DNA from 3 places in the Kaistia sp. SLG-1 genome. Region 3 is predicted to be linked to each of the others. Evidence: riboswitches for the same ligand, from Rfam matches in the RefSeq annotation. Region 3 holds a riboswitch; each other region holds the start of a gene.
The links. A riboswitch is a leader RNA that binds a small molecule or an ion and turns the genes downstream of it on or off. The one in region 3 is predicted to bind cobalamin.

Region 1 (7,863 bases), 1.7 Mb from region 3:
GACCGTCTTCGCGACCGTGCCGGTGACGGTCGAATATGCGCTGACGCCCCTCGGTCATACCCTGACCGAGACGGTCGCGGCGCTCACCCATTGGGCCGAGCGCAATATCGAGGCCGTGCTGACGGCCCAGAAATCCTACGACGCGGCGGCCGAGTTGCGCTGACCGCCGCGCCAGAGGGAACTCAATCCCAGGCGAGCGCGCCGCCATTCTGGTATTCGATCACGCGCGTCTCGAAGAAGTTCTTTTCCTTCTTGAGATCCATCGCCTCCGACATCCACGGGAACGGATTCTCCGTCTCCGGGAACACGGCGGCGAGGCCGAGCTGGGCGCAGCGGCGGTTGGCGATGAAGTGCATGTAGCTCTCGCAGAGCGCCGCGTTCAGGCCGAGGAAGCCGCGCGGCATCGTATCCCGCCCATAAGAAGCCTCGAGCTCCGCCGCCTCGCGGATCATCGAACGCAGCTCGTCCTGGAACGAAGCCGTCCAGAGATGCGGGTTTTCCGCCTTGATCTGATTGATGACGTCGATGCCGAAGTTCAGGTGAATCGACTCGTCGCGCAGGATGTACTGGTACTGCTCGGCGATGCCGACCATCTTGTTGCGGCGGCCGAGCGACAGGATCTGCGCGAAGCCGGTGTAGAACCACATGCCCTCGAAGATGACGTAGAAGGCGACGAGATCGCGCAAAAACGCCTGGTCGGTCTCGGGCGTGCCTGTCTTGAAGTCCGGGTCGTCGAGATGCTGGGTGTGCTTCAGCGCCCAGGCCGCCTTGTCGGTGATCGACGGCACTTCCCGGTACATGTTGAAGAGCTCGCCCTCGTCGAGGCCGAGGCTCTCGACGATGTACTGGAAGGTGTGCGTGTGCACCGCCTCCTCGAACGCCTGGCGGAGCAGATACTGCCGGCATTCCGGATTGGTCAGGTGGCGGTAGATCGCCAGCACGATGTTGTTGGCGACGAGCGACTCTGAAGCGGCGAAGAAGCCGAGATTGCGCTTGATGGCGCGGCGCTCGTCCTCGGTCAGCCCGTCCTTCGACTTCCAGAGCGCGATGTCGGCCTGCATCGAGACCTCGGTCGGCATCCAGTGATTGTTGCAGCCGGCGAGGTACTTCTCCCACGCCCAGCGATATTTGAGCGGCAGCAGCTGGTTCACGTCGGCGCGGCAATTGATCATCGCCTTGTCGTCGACGGAGACGCGACCGCCGGCGCGGTCGATCGCGCCGAGGCCGGTGGCGTCGCCGGCGGAAACATCACCGCCGACAGGGACCTTCGGCGCGGCGGCGTTGGATTCGGACCAATCGAGCATGGTCAACTCCTTGAAATTCGGATGGCGTCTTCCAAAGGAAGCGACCAAGGGATTCTTCTTCACCTCTCCCATGGGGAGAGGTCGACGGCGAAGCCGGCGGGTGAGGGGTTGAGGCATCTCCGGAGAGGACGGATCCCCTCACCCGGCCCTGGCGGGCCGACCTCTCCCCATGGGAGAGGTGAAGACCATTGCCGCAACTCCGTCCCAACACCCGGCGACTTGAGCCCTCCCGCATGGGAGGGCTCGGACGCCCTCGCCTTACTGGCAGGCTTCGCAGTCGGGATCGTCGATCGAGCACGCCTGGCCCCAGGCTTCGCCGATCGGGATGGCGATCGGCTGCGGGGCCGGCTTGATCGCGGCCGGCACGACGATCGGCGCGGCCGCCGGCGCCGTGGCGATGACAGCCGAAACGGCGTTGAGCTTGCCGTCCGTGCCCTTCAGCGTCGACTTCTCGACATGCGTCGCCGAGCGCGAACGCAGGTAATAGGTCGTCTTCAGGCCGCGCTGCCAGGCGAGCCGGTAGAGCGTGTCGAGCTTCTTGCCCGAGGGATTGGCGATGTAGAGGTTGAGCGACTGCGCCTGGTCGATCCACTTCTGCCGCCGCGCCGCCGCCTCGATCAGCCAGGCGCTATCGATCTCGAAGGCGGTCGCATAGAGCGCCTTCAGATCGTCCGGGATGCGATCGATCGGGCCGATGCTGCCGTCGAAGTACTTCAGGTCCGAGACCATCACCTCGTCCCAGAGGCCGCGGGCCTTGAGGTCGTGCACCAGTGCGGCGTTCACGACGGTGAAGTCGCCCGACATGTTCGATTTGACGTAGAGGTTCTGGTAGGCCGGCTCGATCGACTGCGCGACGCCGCAGATGTTGGAGATCGTCGCCGTCGGCGCGATCGCCATGGTGTTCGAGTTGCGCATGCCGACTGTCTTCACCCGCTCGCGCAGGCCTTCCCAGTCGAGCACGGTCGAGCGGTCGAGATCGAGGCCGCCACGGGCCTCGGCCAGCAGCTCCACCGAGTCGATCGGCAGGATGCCCTGCGACCACAGCGAGCCGTCGAAGCTCGGATAGCGGCCACGCTCGGCGGCGAGGTCGGTCGAGGCCGAGATGGCGTGGAAGGAGATCGCCTCCATGCTCTCGTCGGCGAAGCGGACGGCGGCTTCCGAGGCATAGGGAATGCGCAGTGCCTGCAGCGCGTCCTGGAAGCCCATCAGGCCGAGGCCGACCGGGCGGTGACGCAGGTTGGAGCGGCGCGCCTCGGGGATCGTGTAGAAATTGATGTCGATGACGTTGTCGAGCATCCGCATCGCCGTCTGCACGGTGCGCGCCAGACGGTCGAGATCAAGCCCTTCCGCATCGACGTGATGGGCGAGGTTGATCGAGCCGAGATTGCAGACCGCGACCTCGTCATTCGAGGTGTTGAGCGTGATCTCGGTGCAGAGGTTGGACGAATGCACGACGCCGGCATGGCGCTGCGGCGAACGGATGTTGCAGGGATCCTTGAAGGTGATCCACGGATGCCCGGTCTCGAACAGCATGGTCAGCATGCGGCGCCAGAGATCGGTGGCGCGGACCTGGCGCGACACGCGCAGCTCGCCGCGCACGGCGCGCGCCTCATAGGCCTCGTAGGCGAGCTTGAACTCGGGGCCGTAGAGATCGTGCAGATCCGGCACCTCGTCCGGCGAGAACAGCGTCCAGACGCCGTCCTCGGCGACGCGCTGCATGAACAGGTCCGGCACCCAGTTGGCCGTGTTCATGTCATGCGTGCGGCGGCGGTCGTCGCCCGTGTTCTTGCGGAGATCGAGGAACTCCTCGATGTCGACGTGCCAGGTCTCGAGATAGGCGCAGACGGCGCCCTTGCGCTTGCCGCCCTGGTTGACGGCGATCGCGGTGTCGTTCGCCACCTTCAGGAACGGCACGACGCCCTGGCTCTCGCCATTCGTGCCCTTGATATGAGCGCCGAGGCCGCGCACGCGGGTCCAGTCATTGCCGAGGCCGCCGGAATATTTCGCCAGCAGCGCATTGTCCTTCACCGACTTGAAGATGCCGTCGAGATCGTCCGGCACCGTCGTCAGGAAGCAGGACGAGAGCTGGGCGCGCAGCGTGCCGGAATTGAACAGCGTCGGCGTCGACGCCATGAAGTCGAAGGACGAGAGCAGGTCGTAGAACTCGATCGCCCGCGTCTCGCGGTCGATCTCGCGCAGCGCCAGGCCCATGGCGACGCGCATGAAGAAGGCCTGCGGCAGCTCGATGCGGGTGCCGCCGGTCTGCAGGAAATAGCGGTCGTAGAGGGTCTGCAGGCCGAGGAACTGGAAGTTCAGATCCCGCTCCGGCTTCAGCGCCGCGGCGAGCCGGACGAGGTCGTAGCGGCCGAGCTCGGGATCGACCAGCTCATGCTCGATGCCGGCGCGGACGAAAGCCGGGAAATACTCGGCATAGCGCGTCGCCATCTCGCTTTGGGTCGACTGGATCGCCGTGCCATGCACGAAGGAGAGCGCTTCGGCGCGCAGCATGTCGAGCAGCAGGCGGGCGCTGACGAAGGCGTAGTTCGGCTCGCTCTCGACCAGCGTGCGCGCCGCCATGACGGGGGCGAGCGACAACTCGGCCGGCGAGATGCCGTCATAGAGATTGCGGCGCGTCTCGGCGAGGATCGCGCTCGCGTCGACATCGGCGAGACCGGCGCAGGCTTCGTCGATGACGAGCTTCAGGCGCGCCTCGTCGAGCGGGCGCAGAACGCCGTCGGCGCCGCGCACCTGGAGGGCGGCCTGCACGACGGGGGCGGCGGGAACGGTCGCCTCGGCGGCGGCGCGGCGGGCGCGGGCGCGCTCCTCGCGATAGAGCACATAGGCGCGGGCGATTTTGTGGTGCTCGCCGCGCATCAGCGCCAGCTCAACCTGGTCCTGCACGTCCTCGATATGCAGCACGCGATCGGCGCCGGCGCGGCGGGTCAGCGCCGCGACGATCTGGTCGGTCAGGTCGCTGACGATCTCGTGCACGCGGCGCGACGCGGCGGCGCTGTTGCCCTCGACGGCGAGAAACGCCTTGGTCAGCGCGACGGTGATCTTGGCGGCGTCGAAATCGGACAGCGAGCCGTTGCGGCGAATGACGTGGAAGGCCGGCGCGGCGGCCTTGGCCGTCTTCGGCGCGGCGGCCGTCTTGGGCGCGGGGCTACCATTGGCCGGAGCGGCCGGCGCGCTGCGATCGGAATCGAGAACAAGAGACATCGGCTTCAGCCCAAATGTTGGGAGCAAAGGCCGAGCGGAAGCGAACAGGACGAACGGCCCCGGAAAAGGGCCGCACACGATCCAGCGCTCCACCGGGACACCCCGCCCGAGGACGTTTCAATGCTGTCGGGGCAGGTTTCCTGGCTCACGGGTCGTCGCTCCGTCCACCTTCCCGGCACCTCTCGGCCCCAGTGGTCTCTCCGGACGGAAACTCGCCGCTTACAGTTGCGGGGGCAGCTCCGGTTACGCCGCGAAACGACGCCCCGGATTCCCTCTTAGCCCCAAGCCACACGACTCAAGGCACCTCGACACGCAGATGTAGACGCTTTCGCGCCCTAGACGTCAATATATAGTTGTTGTTGACAGGGATTGCGAATCGGCGCCCGCCGCGAATTCCAAAGCGGCGCGGCCAAATCGCAACTGTGGAAATTCCGCGCCGCCGCTCTCAGCCTGCGCTCGCATACATGCCGGTGGTGCGGAACTCGGTCGGGCTGGTGCCGAAGAAGCGGCGGTACACCTTGGCGAAATAATTGGGATCGTCGAAGCCCGCCAGCACGGCCACCGCCTTGATCGAGAGCTCCGGCTGGCCGGCGAGCAGCCGCGCCGCGCGGCGCATCCGCTCCTGCAGCACGAACTCGGCCGGCGGCATGCCCTCGCTCGCCGTGAACAGGCGCGAGAAATGCGCCCGGCTCAGCCCGGAGATCTCGGCCAGCTGCTGCACCGGGAGCGGCCGGTCGAGATTGGCGAGGATGTGGTCGACGACGCGCTGGATGGCGCCGCCATCGACGCGCGAATCGCCATGCGGCCCGAACACGTCGTCATAGAGCGCCATCGCCGCCTCATAGGCGATGGCCGAGGCCGCGCCCGGCGTCTCGCCGCCGTCGATCAGGCGCAAACTGCAATCGGCGAGATGCTCGATCGTCTCGGGACGCAGCCGGAGCACCGGCCCGGTCGCGGAGAGGATCGAGCGATGGATGCGAAGCGCCTCCTGCCCGTTCATCGAGATCCAGAAGAATTCCCAGCGGTCGCCGGCCTCGACCGAGTAGCGATGGCTGTGCGGCACCAGGACGAGCATGGTCTCGCCCGCCGTCAGCCGGTAGTCGCGCCGCTCGTAGCGCAGCCGGCCGACGCCGGAAACCGTGTGCTGCAGCACCGTGAACGGCGTCTGGCCGCGCTTGCGGCCGTCCCAGACATAACTCTGATCGGTGCGGATCTCGTAGCCCGTGCTGGTCGGCATGGTGTGCAGGCGATGCCGGCCGCGCGGCAGCGAGACGGTGCGCATGACCGGCGCTCTCGCGGCCAGTTTGCCGAGCACAGAATTACCCATGAAAGCACAAATTCTCTCTGGAACGCCGTGAATCCTCGCGCATACTAGCCTCGCGCAGAGCGAATAAGCGATCGAAAAAGAGCAGCCGGATGAGCCAATACCACCCAAAGCTGCCGTTTCCCGCCCGGAACCGTGGAATTGCCCCGATGCGGCGTACCCGTCCGGAATGCGCCAGGACCCGCGCCGCCAGCGCGACGACCGCCCCCGAGGAACCCCGCAAACGCCATGTCTAGTTTCAGGATTGCCATCATCGGCGCCGGCAGCGTCGGCTTCACCAAGAAGCTGGTCTCCGACATTCTCTCGGTGCCGGAACTGCGCGAGGTCGAGTTCGCGCTGACCGACATCAGCGAGCACAATCTCGCCATGGTGCGGCAGATCCTCGATCGCGTGGTCGAGGCCAACAAGCTGCCGACGAAGATCACCGCGACGACGAACCGGCGCGAGGCGCTCGCCGGCGCGCGCTATGTCATCAGCTGCGTCCGCGTCGGCGGCCTCGAGGCCTATGCCGACGACATCCGCATCCCGCTGAAATACGGCGTCGACCAGTGCGTCGGCGACACCATCTGCGCCGGCGGCATCCTGTACGGCCAGCGCAACATCCCGGTCATCCTGGATTTCTGCAAGGACATCCGCGAAGTCGCGGAGCCCGGCGCCCGCTTCCTGAACTATGCCAACCCGATGGCGATGAACACCTGGGCGGCGACCGAATACGGCAAGGTCGACACGATCGGCCTCTGCCATGGCGTGCAGCATGGCGGCGAGCAGATCGCCGAGGTGCTCGGCGCGACCGACGAGAGCGAACTCGAATTCATCTGCTCGGGAATCAACCACCAGACCTGGTTCGTCGACATCCGCTTCCGCGGCCGCAAGATCGGCAAGGACGAGCTGATCGCCGCCTTCGAGCGCCATCCCGTCTATTCGCAGCAGGAAAAGGTCCGCATCGACGTCCTGAAGCGCTTTGGCTTCTATTCGACCGAGAGCAACGGCCATCTCTCCGAGTACCTGCCCTGGTACCGGAAGCGTCCGGATGAGATCAACCGCTGGATCGACATGTCGAACTGGATCCACGGCGAGACCGGTGGCTATCTCCGCCATTCGACCGAGACCCGCAACTGGTTCGAGACCGACTTCCCGAAATTCCTGGAGGATGCCGGCAAGACGCTCGATCCGAAGAAGCGCTCGAACGAGCATGCCAGCCACATCATCGAGGCGCTGGAGACGGGACGCGTCTATCGCGGCCATTTCAACGTTAGAAACCGCGGCATCATCGCCAATCTGCCGGAGGACGCGATCATCGAGTCGACCGGCTTCGTCGACCGCTTCGGCCTCAACATGGCGGCCGGCATCCGCCTGCCCGAGGCCTGCGCGGCGACCTGCGTGTCGTCGATCAACGTCCAGCGCATGGCGGTGCACGCCGCCGTCACCGGCGATGTCGAGCTCCTGAAGCTCGCCGTGCTGCACGACCCGCTGGTCGGCGCCATCTGCTCGCCCGAGGAAGTCTGGCAGATGGTCGACGAGATGCTGGTCGCCCAGGCGCGCTGGCTGCCGCAATACGCCCACGCCATCGACGGCGCCAAGGAGCGGCTCGCCCGCAAGACGGTCGCTACCCGCGACTGGCAGGGCGCGGCGCGGCGCGAGGTGCGCGGCATCGAGACGGTGCGCGCCGAACGGGCGATGGAAAACGCGGCCGGCTAGCCCCGGCCCTCAAGGAACGATCCGGCCGGCGGGAGGAGCCACCGGCCGGATCGCAATGCGCCATGGCGCCCGGGAGAAACACGAGGACGGGCGGCTCAGCGAAACGAGAACGACAGGGTGCGGCGCCTGCGCCGGCACCGTTCAAAGGGGAGGAAGCATGAAGAATTCCGTTCTGGCGCTCAGCGCCGCCAGCCTGCTGCTCGGGGTCTCGGTCTCGGCCGCCCTCGCCCAGGTCAAGCCGCCGGTCACGCCGCCCGATCCGCCGAAATTCGATGCCCAGGGCAAGATCGACTATGTCGGCGTGAACGACATCCTCGA
Region 2 (7,863 bases), 410 kb from region 3:
CTGCCGCAGCCACGCATGAAAGGCGAGATAGTGGTGCGGCGGCACGAGGTCGGGATCGTGATAGGTCGCCTTCGGATCGATGCCATAGCCCCGCGCGGGCTGGATGCCGACGACGACATTGCCGAAACGATGGATGGCGAGCCGGAAGGCTCCTTCGGCGAAGAACGGATCGACCTCGGGCTCGCCCCAGCGATTGGCAAGCGCGTCGCGGACGGATTCCGGCAGCGCATCGTGGAAGGCGCGGTAGTCGGCGAGGGAAAGCGCGATCTCTTCACCTCTCCCAGAGGGAGAGAGCCTGTCCCGGACTTGATCCGGGATCGACGGCGAAGCCGGCGGGTGAGGGGTTGCGTCTTCAACGGACAGGTCTGAACCCCTCACCCGGCCCTCCGGGCCGACCTCTCCCCCTGGGAGAGGTGAAGGAACGGACCCCTCTTCCCGAAGCTCCATCCGCTTCGCCAGCGCGTTGGTCGGGCCGGAGAGCAGCAGCTCCATCAGCGCCCTGCCCGTCTCCGGGAATCCCTCCAGCGCATAGCCGGCCCCCTTCATGGCGGAAGCAATCCGGGCGGCGCTTTCCGGCGTGTCGAGGCCGACGCCGTTGGCGAGGCGGCCGTCGCGATCGGGATAGTTGGAGAGGACGAGCGCGATCCTCCGATCGGCAGGCTCCTTCGCCGCGAGCCGCACCCAGTTGGCCGCCTGTGCCGCCACGAAGGCGATGCGCTCGCGGTCGGCGCGGTAGACGACGATGCGGCTGTCGGTGCGGCCGTCGCTCTCGACCTCTTCCTTGAAGGACACGGCGCGGGTCAGAATGCGGCCATCCACTTCGGGCAGCACGACATTCATGATCAGATCGCGCGGGCCGAGACCGCGCGTGGATTCGAGCCACGCCTCGCGACTGGTGCCGGCGAAGACGAGCTGCAGAACCGGCTTTCCGGCCCGGTCGAGCACGGTCGGTTCATGCGCCCGACCGGGACGCGAAATCGCAAAGGCGGTGGCGTTGAGGACAATCGCAGGCTTCAGATCCTCAAAAGCTCTGTCGACGAAGGCCGCCGCTTCCTCGTTCTTCAGGCTGGAGGCGAAGATCGCCACCGTGGCGATGCCCTCGCGATCGAGCGCTTCCACCATCGCGTCGATCGGCTCGGTCGAGCCGCCGGGAATGACCGAGCGGTAGAAGGTGAGGAACGCCACCGGCCGGCCGGCATCCTCGGGCCGCAGCGCCTCCGTGACGACACCCTCGCCCGGACGGTAGAAGCCGACCTCGGGAAGCACCTGCGGCTCCGGCGGCGCTTCGCCCCCGCCGACGACATGGCGCGCATAGGCGAGCGCGCGGCCGATATTGATCGCGCCGCCTTCGGCGGAATAGCGCCACAGCCGATGCGCGATCTCGGGCGCGACGGTCGAATAGGCCTCGAGCGCCGGATCCCAGCGATCCTCGCCGGGCACGACGGCGATCTCAGGTCCGCCGGCGCGGGAGAGCGCGCGGATCGCCTCCAGCCCATAGGGCCAGTAGCCGACGCCGCCCATCATGCGGATGAAGACGAGCTTTGCCTGCGCGACCGTCTTCTCGAGATAGAGATCGACCGAATAGGGATGCGTCAGCTGCATCAGATTGGCGAGGCGCAGCGACGGCCCTTCCGGCGTCGATGCGAAGGCCGCCGCGAAGGCGGCGAGCTCCGTATCGGCGGCCGACAGGATGACGATGTCGCCGGGCGACTGGTCGAGATCGACGGCGCTGCCGCCATCGTCGATCCGCTCCATCTCTCCGGCGACGAGATGCATGATCTTAGCCCGCGAAATGCGCGGCGATGGCGGCGCGGTCGAGCCCGCGCTCGCCGATCACGACGAGACGGCCGGCATTGCCGCCCGGCGCGAAATAGGTGTCGACGCGCGGGCCGACCGCCTGCACGACGGCGGGCGCCGCCTTGCCGGCGACAGCCGCCCTGCCCTTGATGCGCAGCACGTTCGCTTCCGCCATGGCGGCGCGGACGCGCGACGCCAGCGCCTCGATCGAGGCCTGCTCGGCGACATCGACGATGAAGGTGTCGAAATCGTCGTGGTCGTGCTCCTCGCCTTCGAGGTCGTGATGGCTTTTGCGCTCGAAAGCGTCGTCCTCGGCCGCCGCGCCGACGCCGAGCAGGATCTCGGCCGGTAGGCCGCTCGCGGTCGCGTGAACCACGCGCGCTTCCTTGCGGGCATCGCGGGCGACGATCTCTGCGACTTCCTCAAGCTGCTTCGCGTCGACGAGGTCCGTCTTCGAGAAGACGATCAGATCGGCGCAGGAGAGCTGGTCCTCGAACAGTTCCTCGATCGGATCCTCGTGATCGAGCGAGTCGTCGGCGGCGCGCTGGGCAGCCACGGCCTCTTCGTCATGCGCGAAGCGGCCGGCGGCGACCGCCTCGGCGTCGACGACGGTGATGACGCCGTCGATGGTGACGCGGTGGCGAACCGACGGCCAGGTGAAGGCGCGGACCAATGGTTGCGGCAGCGCCAGGCCCGAGGTCTCGATGACGATGTGATCCGGCGCGTTCTCGCGCGCCAGCAGCGCCTCGATGGTCGGCAGGAAGTCGTCGGCGACGGTGCAGCAGATGCAGCCATTGGTGAGCTCGACGATGCTGTCGGGCTTGCAATCGTCGACGCCGCAATCGGAGAGCAGCGAGCCGTCAAAGCCCATGTCGCCGAACTCGTTGACGATGAGCGCGATGCGGCGCCCCTTCGCGTCGGCGATCAGGTTGCGGATCAGCGTCGTCTTGCCGGCTCCGAGGAAGCCGGTGACGATGGTGGCGGGAATGCGGGCGGTCACAGGGCGAACTCCGTATCGGGATTGGGTTTCAGCCGCAGCGGCAGGCCGGCGGCGACGAGGAAGACGGTTTCGACGGCGGCGGCGATCGTCTGGTTCAGCCGCCCCTGCTCGTCGGCGAAGCGGCGGGCGAGCGCATTCATCGGCACGATGCCGGAGCCGACCTCGTTCGAGACGAGGACGACCGGCCCGCGCGCGCCGCGAAGCGCGTCGGCGAGGCGCGCGGCCTCGGCCGGGATGTCGCGCTCGGCCTCCATCAGATTGGAGAGCCAGAGCGTCAGGCAATCGACGAGGAGCACGCGGCCGGGATCGGCGAGCGCGGCGACGCGGTCGGTCAGCTCCAGCGGTTCCTCGACCGTGGTCCAGTCGCCGCCACGCCGCTCGCGATGCGTCGAGATCCGCGCCTGCATTTCAGCATCGCGGATCTCGGCGGTGGCGAGATAGGTGGCGGGAAGACGGGTGCGGATCACGATCGCCTCGGCGAAGCGGCTCTTGCCGGAGCGGGCGCCGCCGAGGATCAGCGCCGTGCGGGGCGCGGGGGCGGTCACGGTGTCATGCGGCCCGTGCGAGACGCTGGTAGAGCCAGCCGGAGAACAGACCGGACAGCACCCAGAGCAGCGCGCTGACGACCAGCGATGCCGCGACGAATTCCCCGCCGAGGCCGGCCGGATAGGACGCCTCCAGCGTCGGCGGCACGGGCGCGCCGATCACATGCGGCAGGACGCCGAGGACGAGGCCGGCGACCTTCAGCAGCCAGGACTGGCTGAAGACGATCAGCGCGAGGCCGATGGCCGAGGCGGCGGCGGTGGAGAGCCACCAGACCTGGCGCGAGGTGATCTCGGCGGCGGCAGTGCCCGGAAGCTCCGGCGACAGGCCGAGCGAGGGCAGCAGCGAGGCGGCGAAGAAGCCGGCGACGCCCCAGAGCACGCCGGTGCGGGCGTCGATCTGTCCGCCGCGGATCGACATCAGGCCGAGCAGAACGGCCGAGACGCCGACGCCGACCAGGAGATTGGCGAGGAAGGTATAGGCGGAACGCTCGAAGCCGTCGGCAGGCGACCACGCGTCTTCGTCGTGCTCATGTGCCGGAGCGGCGGCCTCGACTGCGGCCGGAGCCGCAGCAGTCTCGCCCGCATGCGCCTCGTTCGCCGCATGCTCATGCGGCACGGCGGCGGCAGTGGCCGGCTCGGCGTTTTCGAATGTTTCGGCGTGCAGGATCAGCGGCTCGGTGGTGACGGCCTGCACGACGGAAAGGGCAACGCCCACGGCAAGCCCTGCGCCGAAGGCGCTCAGGATGATCGTCTTGAACATGTGGATCCCTCAGGCGTCAGTGGCAGGGCAAGCCGAGGGAATGCCGTGTGTCATGCGTCGCGTTGTGGATCAGGCTCGGCGCGGCGAAGCCGGTGCCGACGAACAGGACGAGGCCGAAGGCGATCGCGAACAGCGCCGGCACGATGCGCGCGGCGGCGTCGGTCTCCGTGCCGCCGACGGCAATCGAGGTCGCCTGGGCAGCGGTCTTCGAGAAATTGGTCATAGCGTCTCCTTAGCCGTCCCACCGACGGCTTGCTGGTATGAGGCGCTGGCTGGTCTCCTGGCTTGCGGGTCGCTGCTTCCTCGACGCCTTCCCGGTTTCCCAGTGGCCATCGCGAGGTCGCTCGCCGCTCACAGTTGCGGGGGCAGCTCCGGACTTGGAATCCCGCTAGGGGTCCTTCCGTACCGAATTCCCATTTCATCCCCCTGAGCCTGTGGCCCATCGGGGGAACCGACGCGAAATCACGCTAGATTGAATGCACTGGAAGCGCAAGCTGGCGCTCATTTGGCCGAGGGCGCGGCCTTGTTGCGAAACCGCGCCCAACGGCGCAGAAGCGCCACTTCCGTCTGCCGGCGCAGGCGCCGCACGCGCGGGAAATCATGGGACAGGACGATCAGCCCGATCGGCAGCATCCAGAATCCGAGCACGGGCAGGAAGCCGAGGGCGCCGCCGACCACGAATCCGCTCCCCACCGCGACGCGCGCGGTGCGGCTCCTGGGCAGGGAAATCGTCTTCTTGCCGAGGCGAATGGAAGGCATGCGACCGGCGTCTCCGCTTGGTTCGAGCTGGTTTCTTCGTCCTTGCGACGGCGCGGTCCCCAGTGACGCGGACGCTCCATCCCTCGTTCTTATGTGGAGGAAGGAGGCGGGATTGCAACGCATGGCGGAGCCACACCCCGCCTCGAAACGGCTTCCGCCGGCCCGAGAGCCGGCGGAAATCCTTGTGTGGCGACGGCCTCGGGCTCAGGCCGTGACCGTCCTCTTTTTCCGCCGGCGCAGCAGCAGCATCGCCAGCGGCACCAGCCATATGGCGATGGTGAAGACGCCGAGGCCGCCCGCGATCGGCCGCTCGAAGAAGTGCAGGAAGTTGCCGTCGCCCTTGATCATCGAGGTGATGAAGTTCTGCTCCAGCATCGGCCCCAGCACCATGCCGAGAATGGCCGGCGCGATCGGGATGTCGTTCTCCTCCATGAAGAAGCCGATGATGCCGAAGATCAGCATCATGACGACGCCGGCCATCGAATTGTTGATGGCGAAGGCGCCGACGATGCAGAAGATCAGGATGATCGGCATCAGCATCGTGGTCGGGATCGACAGGATCGGCCGCGCGCCCTTGATGGCCAGCCAGCCGAGCGGCAGCATGATCAGGTTGGCCAGGATGAACACCATGAAGATGGCGTAGATCGACTGCGGGTCGTTGATGAAGATCGTCGGGCCGGGATTGATGCCCTTGATGTAGAGCACGCCGATGACGATGGCGGTGATCGAGTCGCCCGGAATGCCGAAGACGAGCGCCGGGATCCAGGCGCCGCTGACGGCGGAATTGTTCGAGGCGCCCGCCTCGACCAGGCCCTCGACATGGCCCTTGCCGAACTTTTCCTTCTGCTTCGAGAAGCGCTTGGAGATCGCGTAGGAGATCCAGGCGGCGATGTCGGCGCCGGCGCCGGGCAGGATGCCGAGCGCGGTGCCGGTGATGCTGCCGCGCGCCGTCTGCACCGGGTACTTCTTCAGGTTCAGCCATTGCGTCCTGAAGATGCCCTGGCCGTCGGAGCGCGGGATCTTCTGGCGCGGGATCGTCGCGGTCACGGAACGCAGGATTTCGGACACCGCGAACAGGCCGATCATCGCCGGGATGAACTGGATGCCGGCCATCAGCTCGAGATTGCCGAAGGAGAAGCGCGGCTCGCCCGAGGGGTTCTCCATGCCGATGGTGGCGATGAAGAGCCCGAACAGCAGCGAGATCAGCCCTCGCGTCGGCGAGCTCGGCGTCACGAAGACGGCGCAGGAGAGGCCGAGCAGCACCAGCCAGAAATATTCCTCCGAGCTGAAGCGGAGCGCCACCTCGGCCAGCGCCGGCGCCAGTGTCATCAGCACGATCGAGCCGAACAGCCCGCCGATGGCCGAGAAGACGAGCGCCGCGCCGAGCGCCTCGTCGCCGCGTCCGGAATGGGTCATCTTGTAGGCGTCGTCGACATAGGCGGCGTTGGCGGGCGTGCCGGGCATGCGCAGGAGTGCCGCCGGAATATCCCCGGCGAAGATCGCCATCGCGGTCGCGGTGACGATCGCCGCGATCGCCGGCACCGGCTCCATGAAGAAGGTCATCGGCACCAGCAGAGCAGTCGCCATGGTGGCGGTCAGGCCCGGAATGGCGCCGACCAGCATGCCGAACACGGCGGATGCCAGGATGACGCCGAGGACATAGGGCTGGAAGACGAGGGCCGCGGCCTGTTCAAAGATCAGCATGCGTCACCCCAGGAACGAGAGAAATTCGGTGCGCGGCAGCGGCACCATGAGCATGCGCGAGAAGCCGTAATAGACCGCGAGCGTCGTCAATGCGCCGGCGAGAACCGCGGTCAGCGGGCGCGTGCGCAAGAGCAGCATCAGCGCCGTCAGGGCGAGGAAGCTGGTCGGGATGAAGCCGAGCGCGTCGGCGAACAGGATGTAGAAGACGATCACGGCGAGAGAGGCCAGTGCCGAGAGCGCCAGCCGCGGCTTGCGGACCCAGTCGGCGAGATGCGGCTTCAACATGCGCGGCAGATGGCGGAGGCTGGTCGCGATCATAAAGCCGCCGAGCAGGATGGCGCACCAGCCGATCAGCCGCGGCATGGTGCCGGCGCCATAGGCCTGGCCGGGCAGCGCCACGAAATGGGCGGAGACGAAGAGAAGGACGATGCCGCCAAGCGCGGTCAACACGCCCAGATGGAGTTCACTGAGTTTGATCATGGTCTGATCTTGGCCGTTCCGTGCGAGACCGGGGGCACGGCGCGGCCGACGGAATTCATCCGTGGCCGCGCCGCAGGCATGGGACCGGAGAGGCTGCCGGCCGCCTATTTGGCGAGGCCGGCCTCCTTCATGATCGCGCCGAGCGTCGCGTCGTCCTCGCCGACGATGCGCGTCGTCTCCGCGCCGTCGGCCCAGCGCATGCCGAAGCCGCGCTCGTTCATGAACTTCTGGTATTCGGGGCTGTTGTAGGCCTTCTCGAGCGCGGCGCCGAGCTTGGCCGCGACGTCTTCCGGCAGCCCCTTCGGACCGGCGACCGTGCGCCAGACCGCCAGCGTCCAGTCGGATTCGACCGATTCCTTCAGCGTCGGCACATCCGGGAATAGCGCCTGCCGCTCCGGCGACATCGAGCCGAGCGGGGTGACGCGCTTGGCGTCGATCATCGAGCGGCCCTCGGCGAGCGAGGTCGGCACCAGATTGACGCCGCCGGCGACCATGTCGGTGATCCCGGGGGCGGCGCCCTGGCTCGGCACCCAGGTGACGTGGTCCGGCTTCAGCCCGTGCGACATCATCCAGCCGGCGAGGCCGAGATGCCAGATGCCGCCCTGCCCGGTTCCGGACGCCTTGAAGGTGCCGGCCGGCTTCTCCTTGATGGCGGCGAGCAGGTCGGGAAGCGTCTGGTATTCGGAGCTGGCCGAAACCATCACGCCGCCTGGATCGGCATTGACCATGGCGAGGAAGTCGAAGTCCTTGTAGGTCAGGTCCGTCAGGCCCTGCCAGTGCATCATGTCGATCTCGATCGTCACGATGCCGATCGTGTA
Region 3 (7,863 bases):
CCCGCTGACGGCGGTCGTTCTCGGCTGGTGGTGGCTCGGCCAGACGCTGAGCCCGGCGCAGATGCTCGGCATGGCCATCGTGCTCGCCAGCATCTGGTTCGGCCAGCGGGCGCAGCAGGCGGCGGCGCCCGGCGAGCGGAGTTCGCTCGGGACGCAGGGCGCGGCGAAAGGCTAGCAACGCGGATGCCGGGTCGCGCGAAGAGATCGCGCCAAGGCACATGGCTGGAGGACGCTGGACGAAGCGCTGGCGAAGCCCGATGATCGCCCGATGATCCGTCTGAAGCGCATCTACGATCCCCCCTCGCCCACGGACGGGCTGCGCGTGCTCGTCGACCGCCTGTGGCCGCGCGGCATCAAGAAGAAGGATGCCGCGCTCGATCTCTGGGCTCGGGATCTCGCGCCGTCCGACGCATTGCGAAAATGGTTTCACCATGAAGTGGCGAACTGGGACGAGTTCGAGACGCGCTACCGCGCCGAGCTCGCGCAGATGCCGGACGCCGTCGCGGCGCTGCGCGAAAGATGCGCCGGCCATACGGTCACCCTGCTCTTCGGCGCAAAGGACGAGACGCACAATCAGGCCGTCATCCTGAAAGACGTGCTGGAGGCGGCGAAGCACGCTCCATAAAGCGGCGCAGTCGCCCCGCCGCCCATCGACAACGCGGAAGAAATGAGCTGGTGTGCCGGCGATCGACCTGCACGCCAGAGTCGGCCCCGGCGCGGCAGCGTCGGCGGCAACCGAGCATTCCGCTCCGGATGGGAAACGACCGAGACATGCAGCGCAGCCCGATCTGGTCCAGCAACATTGCGCTGCTCGCCGTGGCTCTCGGCGGATTGACCGCCGGCATCCTGCTCTATCTCATTGGTGGCCGCGGGTCGGCGTCCTTCGTCTGGGGCCTTGCCACGTTCCCGGTGCTGCTGAGCCTGCTGGTCCAGATCGCCACTTCGCTGCGGCGAGGCGACGCCGGCCTCGACATCATCGCGGCGCTTTCGATGCTGGCCGCGCTCGTCTTCGGCGAGCCGCTCGCCGGCAATGTCGTCGCGCTGATGTATGCCGGCGGACAATATCTGGAGAACTATGCCGAGCGCCGCGCCCGCCGCGAGATGATGGCCCTGCTCGGCCGGGTCGCGCGCACGGTGATGCTGCACACCGCCGACGGCCTTGAGGAAGTGCCGATCGAGGACGTGACGCCCGGCGATCGGCTGCTGATCCGACAGGGCGAGGTGCTTCCGGTCGACGGCACCGTCGCCAGCGAAAGCGCCGTCATCGACACCTCGGCGCTGACCGGCGAATCCCTCCCCGTCACGCTCCAGCGCGACGACGAGGCCCTGAGCGGCACGACGGCGATCGGCGCACCCTTCGATCTTATCGCACTTCGTCCGGCGGCCGAAAGCGCCTATGCGGCGATCGTCCGCCTCGTCGAAGAGGCCGAGAGGACCCGCGCCCCGGCGGTCCGCATGGCCGATCGCTATGCGCTGTGGTTCCTCGCGCTGACGCTCGCTCTCGCCGGCGGTGCCTGGATCTGGACCGGCGACCCGATCCGCGCCCTCGCCGTGCTGGTCGTGGCGACGCCCTGCCCGCTGATCCTCGCCGTCCCGGTCGCGATCATTTCCGGCATTTCGCGCGCGGCGAAGCTCGGCGTGCTGGTGAAGGGCGGCGGCGCGCTCGAAGCCCTCGGCCGCGCCCGCATCGCCGTGCTCGACAAGACCGGCACGCTGACGCGCGGCCATGCCGAACTCTCCGACATCTGGACCGCGCCGGGCTGGCAGCCGGACGAGATCCTCCGGCTCGCCGCCTCGCTCGACCAGGCTTCGACGCATGTCATGGCGGATGCCCTGATCCAGGCGGCGCAGGCGCGATCGCTGAAGCTGACGGCACCGACCGACGTCCAGGAAACGGCCGGCGCCGGCCTCGTCGGCACGATTGACAACCATGTCGTCGCCGTCGGCGGATCGGCCTTCGCGCGCAGCCACCTGAAGCCGAGCGCCGGGATCTGGAAGCCGGGCTTTCCCGGCAGCGCGGCGACGATCGACGTCGTCGTCGACGGCACGCTCGCCGGCACGCTCGTCATGGCCGATCCGCTGCGCGCCGACGCGGCCACCGTCATAGAGCGCCTGCGCGCGGCCGGCATCGCGCGCATCGTTCTCGCCACCGGCGACCGCGCCGCCGTGGCGGAGCCGGTGGCTCGCCGGTTGGCGATCGATGAGCTCAAGGCCGATCTGACGCCGCAGGGCAAGGTCGACGTCGTCACCGCCGCCCGCGCGGCCGGCCCGGTGATGATGGTCGGCGACGGCGTCAACGACGCGCCGGCGCTCGCCGCGGCCGATGTCGGCGTCGCCATGGGCGCGCGCGGCGCCGCCGCTTCGTCGGAAACCGCCGACGTCGTGCTGCTGGTCGACCGGATCGATCGCCTCGCCGACGCGATCGGCGTGGCGCATCGCTCGGCACGCATCGCGCTGCAAAGCGTGGTCGCCGGCCTCGGCCTCTCGCTGATCGCGATGATCGTGGCGGCGTTCGGCTATCTGCCGCCGCTGCAGGGGGCGCTGCTGCAGGAAGCGATCGACGTCGCCGTGATCCTGAACGCGCTCAGAGCCTTGCGAGCCTGAGCCCGCAAGGCGTTGATCTGAATAAACTTTCCGAAATGGCCGCACCGGAATAATTCTCCGGCGCGGCCAGCTTGAGCCGGCGCTACTCGGCCGCCTCGACGAAGCGCGAGCGCAGCTCCCTCGCCGCCGCGACCATGTTGACGAGCGCCGGGCGCACTTCATCCCACTTGCGGGTCTTGAGGCCGCAGTCGGGATTGACCCAGATCTGCGAGACCGCCAGGCGCTCGGCCGCCTTGTCGAGCAGCTCCGTCATCTCCACCACCGCCGGCACGCGCGGCGAATGGATGTCGTAGACGCCCGGGCCGATATCGTTCGGATAGCGATCGCTGACGAAGGCTTCGAGCAGCTCCATCTTCGAGCGCGACGTCTCGATCGAGATCACGTCGGCATCCATCGCCGCGATGGCGTCGATGATGTCGTTGAACTCCGAGTAGCACATATGGGTGTGGATCTGCGTCGCGTCGCCGACGCCGGAGGCGCAGATCCGGAAGCTCTCAACCGCCCAGTCGAGATAGTGCCCCCATTCGCCGCGCCGCAGCGGCAGGCCCTCGCGCAGAGCCGCCTCATCGATCTGGATCATCCGCGCGCCGGCCTTTTCGAGATCCTGCACCTCGTCCCGGATGGCGAGCGCGATCTGGCGGCAGGCGACGCTGCGCGGAACGTCGTCACGCACGAAGGACCAGTTCAGGATGGTCACCGGGCCGGTGAGCATGCCCTTCATCGGCTTCTCCGTGCAGGACTGGGCATAGCGCCACCACTCGACCGTCATCGGCTCCGGCCGCGACACGTCGCCGAACAGGATCGGCGGCCGGACATAGCGCGAGCCGTAGCTCTGCACCCAGCCGGACTTGGTGAAGGCGAAGCCTGAGAGCTGCTCGCCGAAATACTGCACCATGTCGTTGCGCTCGAACTCGCCATGCACCAGCACGTCGAGCCCAATCTCTTCCTGCCAGCGGATGGCCGCCTCGGTCTCCCGGCGCAGGAAGGCCTCATAGTCTGCCGGGGCCAGCGCTCCCTTGGCATGCGCCGCCCTCGCCTTGCGGACCTCCGGCGTCTGCGGGAACGATCCGATCGTCGTCGTTGGGAAAACCGGCAGGTCGAGCACCGACTGCTGCAGCGCGTGACGCTTGGCGAAGCCGCTTTCCCGCTGCGCCAGTTCGGCGGTCACGGCCGCCGTCCGCGCGGCGACCGCCGCGTCGTGCACCTTGGGCGAGGTGGCGCGGGTCGTGGCCGCCAGCGCCGAGGCGCCGATCGCCTGCGCCACGCTCGCCCGTCCGCCGGCCAGCGCCCGGCCGAGCGTCGCCAGCTCGTCCATCTTCTGGACGGCGAAGGCGAGCCAGCTCTTCAGCTCGGGATCGAGATCGGTTTCCTGCTCCAGGTCGATCGGTACGTGCAGCAGCGAGCAGGACGCCGCGATCTGGACATGATCCAGGCCGCGCCGCGCGACCACCGGCTCGAGCCGATCGAGCAGATCCGCGAGATTGGCGCGCCAGATGTTGCGGCCGTTGATGACGCCGAGCGAAAGGACGAGGCCGCTCGGCGCCTTCGCCAGAACGGCGTCCAGCTGCTCCGGCGCGCGGACGAGATCGACATGCAGACCCGCGACCGGCAGTTCGACGGCGGTGTCGAGATTGTCGCCGAGCGCGCCGAAATAGGTCGCCAGCATCAGCTTCAGCCGGGGCTGCGCATAGGCGAACATGCCATAGGCGACGCGGAGCGCCTGACGGGTCGCGTCATCGAGGTCGAGCACCAGACAGGGCTCGTCGATCTGCACCCAGTCGGCGCCATGGGCGGCCAGGCGGCGCAGGATCTCGACATAGACGGGGAGAAGCGCCGGCAGCACCGTCAGCGGATCGAGGGTCGGATCCTGGCTTTTGCCGAGCTTCAGATAGCTGACCGGCCCGAGCAGGACGGGGCGGGTGTGGTAGCCGAGCGCCTTCGCCTCGAGGAATTCGTCGAGCGGCTTGGTCGAGGCGAGCGTGAAGCGCTGCCCGCTCGTGAACTCTGGCACCATGTAGTGATAGTTGGTGTCGAACCATTTCGTCATTTCGAGCGCCGGAACGCCCGACGCGTCGTGATGATGGTGGCCGGCGCAGGCGGGATCCGGCGCATGGCCCTCACTGCCGCGCGCCATGGCGAAATAGGTGTCGAGCGGCACCTCGCCGCCCTTCCAGCCGTAGATCTCCGGGATGGCGCCGACCATGACGCTGGTGTCGAGGACATGGTCGTAGAGCGAGAAATCGTTCGACGGGATGCTCGTGATCCCGAGCGCGTGCTGGCGCGCCCAATTGGCCGCGCGCAGGCCGGCGGCGCTGGCGAGCAGGTCGTCGGCGCTCGACTGGCCGGACCAGTAGCTTTCGAGCGCGGTCTTGAGCTCGCGGCGCGGACCGATCCGCGGCGTACCGAGCGTGCTGACAGGAAGCGTGAGAGAAGACATCGGCTTAACCCCAAATGTTTGGGGGCAAAGGCCGAGCGGACGCATGCGTGAGTTCCCCTCGGCGACGGGCCGGCGGGCGCAGGCGCACCACCGGGACACCCCGCCCAGGGACGTTATGAGGTCGAGGCAGGTCTCCTGGCTCGCGGGTCTCCGCCCTGGTCCGGCCTTCCCGAAGCCTTGCGGCTTCAGTGGCAGAATTGGACCCGGGCTCGCCGCTCACAGTTGCGGGGGCAGCTCCGGCATTGCCACGCAGAGCGCGACGCACCGGATTCCCTCTTAGCTCCGACGCCGCCAGAGCGGGCCGGAGAACCACGACGCCCCAGTCCTAGGCTCCAGCCCGAGGCCCGTCAAGCGCGATATAAAGATATCCTTATATCAGCATGCGGTCGTGACGGCGTGCTACTGGAACGCCGCCGCATAGACCTCCGGCTTGAAGCCGGCCAGCAGGCGGCCGTCGCCGAGATCGAGGATCGGACGCTTGATCATCGAGGGCTGCGCCTGCATCAGCGCAATCGCCTTCGCCGCGTCGAGGTCCTGCTTGTCGGCGTCGTCGAGCTTGCGGAACGTCGTACCGGCGCGGTTCAGCACGGTTTCCCAGCCCAGCTCGCCGACCCAGCGATCGAGATGCGCCCGGTCGATGCCCTCGGCCTTGTAGTCGTGAAAGGCGTAGGCGATGCCCTTCTCGTCCAGCCACGTCCGGGCCTTCTTCATCGTGTCGCAGTTCTTGATGCCGTAGATCGTCACCGTCACGCCGTCTCACTCCTTGCCTGCCTGGCGACCCGTCCGGAGCGCCATCGATTCCCTTCCCGGATCATAGTGATCTCCGCGAAGCCATCGACCGGAAGTCAGCCTGCTTGCACAAAAGAGCGGTCGCAATCCGTGTGCGGCCATGCGCCCTGCCCGGCCGGCGTTGACCTGTCGTCCGCCCGCCGAATATAGCTAGCCTTCATTATAATTAATATGGATTCACACTTGCTCGCTCAAAGGCTTCCGGTCGCCGGGATCGCCGTCGCGCCGCGCTCCGGACCTTTACAGGGCGGGATCGCCGGCGCGCGCGCAAAACTGCCCCGCCTGGCGCTGCTGGTCGCGCTTGGCGCCGCGCTCGGCGGATGCGTGGTCGTCGGCCCGGACTATGAGAAGCCGTCCCTGAGCCTGCCGGCGAAATGGGGAAGCGCCACCTCGGCGAAGGCCGCGAAGCCGCCGGAGCTCGCGGAGTGGTGGAAGCGCCTCGGCGATCCCATGCTCGACGGGCTGATCGACGAGGCGGTCGCCGGCAATCTCGACGTCGCCAACGCCAAGGCGAAGGTGCGCGAGGCGCGCGCCAGCTACCGCCAGAGCGTCGGAGCGCTCTTCCCCGACGTCAATGGCAGCGGCTCGGCGACGCGGAGCAAGAGCCTCGGCGACGTCTCCAGCCAGTTCCGCGCCGGGCTCGACTCCAGCTGGGAGCTCGATCTCTTCGGCGGCAACAAGCGCGGCGTCGAGGCGGCGCGCTATGGCATGGACGCGGCCGAGGAAGATCTGCGCGCGACGCTCCTGACGCTGATCGGCGACGTCGCCTCCAACTATGTTTCGGCGCGCGGCTACCAGGCGCGCATCGCGCTGGCGAAGCGCACCGCCGCGTCGCAGCGCCAGACGGCGGCGATCACCCGCAACAAGTTCGAGGCGGGCGCCGCCACCGCCGCCGACGCCGCGACGGCCGCCGGCCAGGCGAGCAGCACGGAAGCCGGCATCCCCTCGCTGGAAACAGCCTATGCCCAGACGGTGCACCGCCTCTCCGTGCTGACCGGACGGCCGCCCTCGGCGCTCGCCGAGCGGATGAAGACCGCGAAACCCGTTCCCGCGCCGCGCCTTCCGATCCCGACCGGAATTCCGGCCGATATTCTGACGACGCGGCCCGACGTGCGCCTCGCCGAGGCGCAATATGCGCGCGCCACCGCGCGGATCGGCCAGGCCGAGGCGGCGCGCTATCCGAGCGCGAGCCTCACCGGCAACATTGCCACCAACGGCGTCAAGCTCGGCGATCTCGGCAAGAGCTCGACGATCAGCTGGTCGTTCGGCCCGACGCTTTCCGTCCCGATCTTCAATGGCGGCCAGCTCAAGGCGGCCGTCGACATCGCCGAGGCGCAGCGCGACCAGAGCTTCATCGCCTATCGCGCCAGCGTGCTGGCGGCGCTCGAAGACGTCGAGAACGCCATCGTCGCGCTTGCCCAGGATCGCATCCGGTCCGGCAAGCTGGCCTCGGCCGCCGCATCCTACCGCGAGGCGAACCAGGTCGCCCAGGCGCTGTTCCAGTCGGGATCGTCGAGCTTCCTCGACGTGCTGACGGCGGAGCGCTCGCTCTATTCCGCCTCGGATTCGCTGATCGAGAGCCGCGTCGCCATCGCCACCGACTACATCGCGCTCAACAAGGCGCTCGGCGGTGGTTGGAGCGGCGCGGTCGACAGCTCGAAACCCGAGATCGTCGATACCGGCACGGGCCCGCACCTTGCCCGGCGGTAGTCGCCCCGCCGCCGCCCTTCCTTCCAACGCCGCCTGGCAGCGCGTCGCGCGCGCCGAACGCGTTGCCCTCCAGAGCTTCAGAAAACGGCCCGCATGAACAAGAAACCCCGCCGCCGGTCCCGCCTCCTCCTTCTCGTCATCGCGGTTCTCGTGCTGGCCGGGGCCGGCTACGCCTATCGCGCCAATTTCAGCCGCGCGCAGACCCCGCCGATGATGACGGCGCTCGTCTCGACCGGCACGGTCGAGGAAAGCGTGCTGGCGACCGGCACGCTGAAGCCGTCGAAGCTCGTCGCGGTCGGCGCCCAGGTTTCCGGCCGGGTGAC

Region 1: another riboswitch for cobalamin. It lies ahead of AC6HZP_RS22770 (ribonucleoside-diphosphate reductase subunit alpha); the one in region 3 lies ahead of metE (5-methyltetrahydropteroyltriglutamate--homocysteine S-methyltransferase).
Region 2: another riboswitch for cobalamin. It lies ahead of AC6HZP_RS12630 (CbtB domain-containing protein); the one in region 3 lies ahead of metE (5-methyltetrahydropteroyltriglutamate--homocysteine S-methyltransferase).

The regions. Positions count from the first base shown of each region.
Region 1 is NZ_AP048544.1:4,894,979-4,902,841, forward strand. Features, by position in the region: gene AC6HZP_RS22760 (winged helix-turn-helix transcriptional regulator) at 1-163, shown strand, start outside; gene AC6HZP_RS22765 (ribonucleotide-diphosphate reductase subunit beta) at 183-1,304, opposite strand; gene AC6HZP_RS22770 (ribonucleoside-diphosphate reductase subunit alpha) at 1,563-4,523, opposite strand; cobalamin riboswitch at 4,638-4,846, opposite strand; gene AC6HZP_RS22775 (AraC family ligand binding domain-containing protein) at 4,969-5,850, opposite strand; gene AC6HZP_RS22780 (alpha-glucosidase/alpha-galactosidase) at 6,076-7,545, shown strand; gene AC6HZP_RS22785 (ABC transporter substrate-binding protein) at 7,703-7,863, shown strand, end outside.
Region 2 is NZ_AP048544.1:2,786,763-2,794,625, reverse strand. Features, by position in the region: gene cobN (cobaltochelatase subunit CobN) at 1-1,776, opposite strand, end outside; gene cobW (cobalamin biosynthesis protein CobW) at 1,781-2,797, opposite strand; gene cobU (bifunctional adenosylcobinamide kinase/adenosylcobinamide-phosphate guanylyltransferase) at 2,794-3,342, opposite strand; gene AC6HZP_RS12635 (CbtA family protein) at 3,347-4,102, opposite strand; gene AC6HZP_RS12630 (CbtB domain-containing protein) at 4,119-4,325, opposite strand; cobalamin riboswitch at 4,356-4,573, opposite strand; gene AC6HZP_RS12625 (hypothetical protein) at 4,604-4,861, opposite strand; gene AC6HZP_RS12620 (tripartite tricarboxylate transporter permease) at 5,066-6,565, opposite strand; gene AC6HZP_RS12615 (tripartite tricarboxylate transporter TctB family protein) at 6,569-7,045, opposite strand; gene AC6HZP_RS12610 (Bug family tripartite tricarboxylate transporter substrate binding protein) at 7,150-7,863, opposite strand, start outside.
Region 3 is NZ_AP048544.1:3,197,630-3,205,492, forward strand. Features, by position in the region: gene AC6HZP_RS14525 (EamA family transporter) at 1-175, shown strand, start outside; gene AC6HZP_RS14530 (DUF488 domain-containing protein) at 269-625, shown strand; gene AC6HZP_RS14535 (heavy metal translocating P-type ATPase) at 772-2,604, shown strand; gene metE (5-methyltetrahydropteroyltriglutamate--homocysteine S-methyltransferase) at 2,687-5,041, opposite strand; cobalamin riboswitch at 5,150-5,370, opposite strand; gene AC6HZP_RS14545 (ArsC family reductase) at 5,441-5,791, opposite strand; gene AC6HZP_RS14550 (efflux transporter outer membrane subunit) at 6,083-7,540, shown strand; gene AC6HZP_RS14555 (efflux RND transporter periplasmic adaptor subunit) at 7,634-7,863, shown strand, end outside.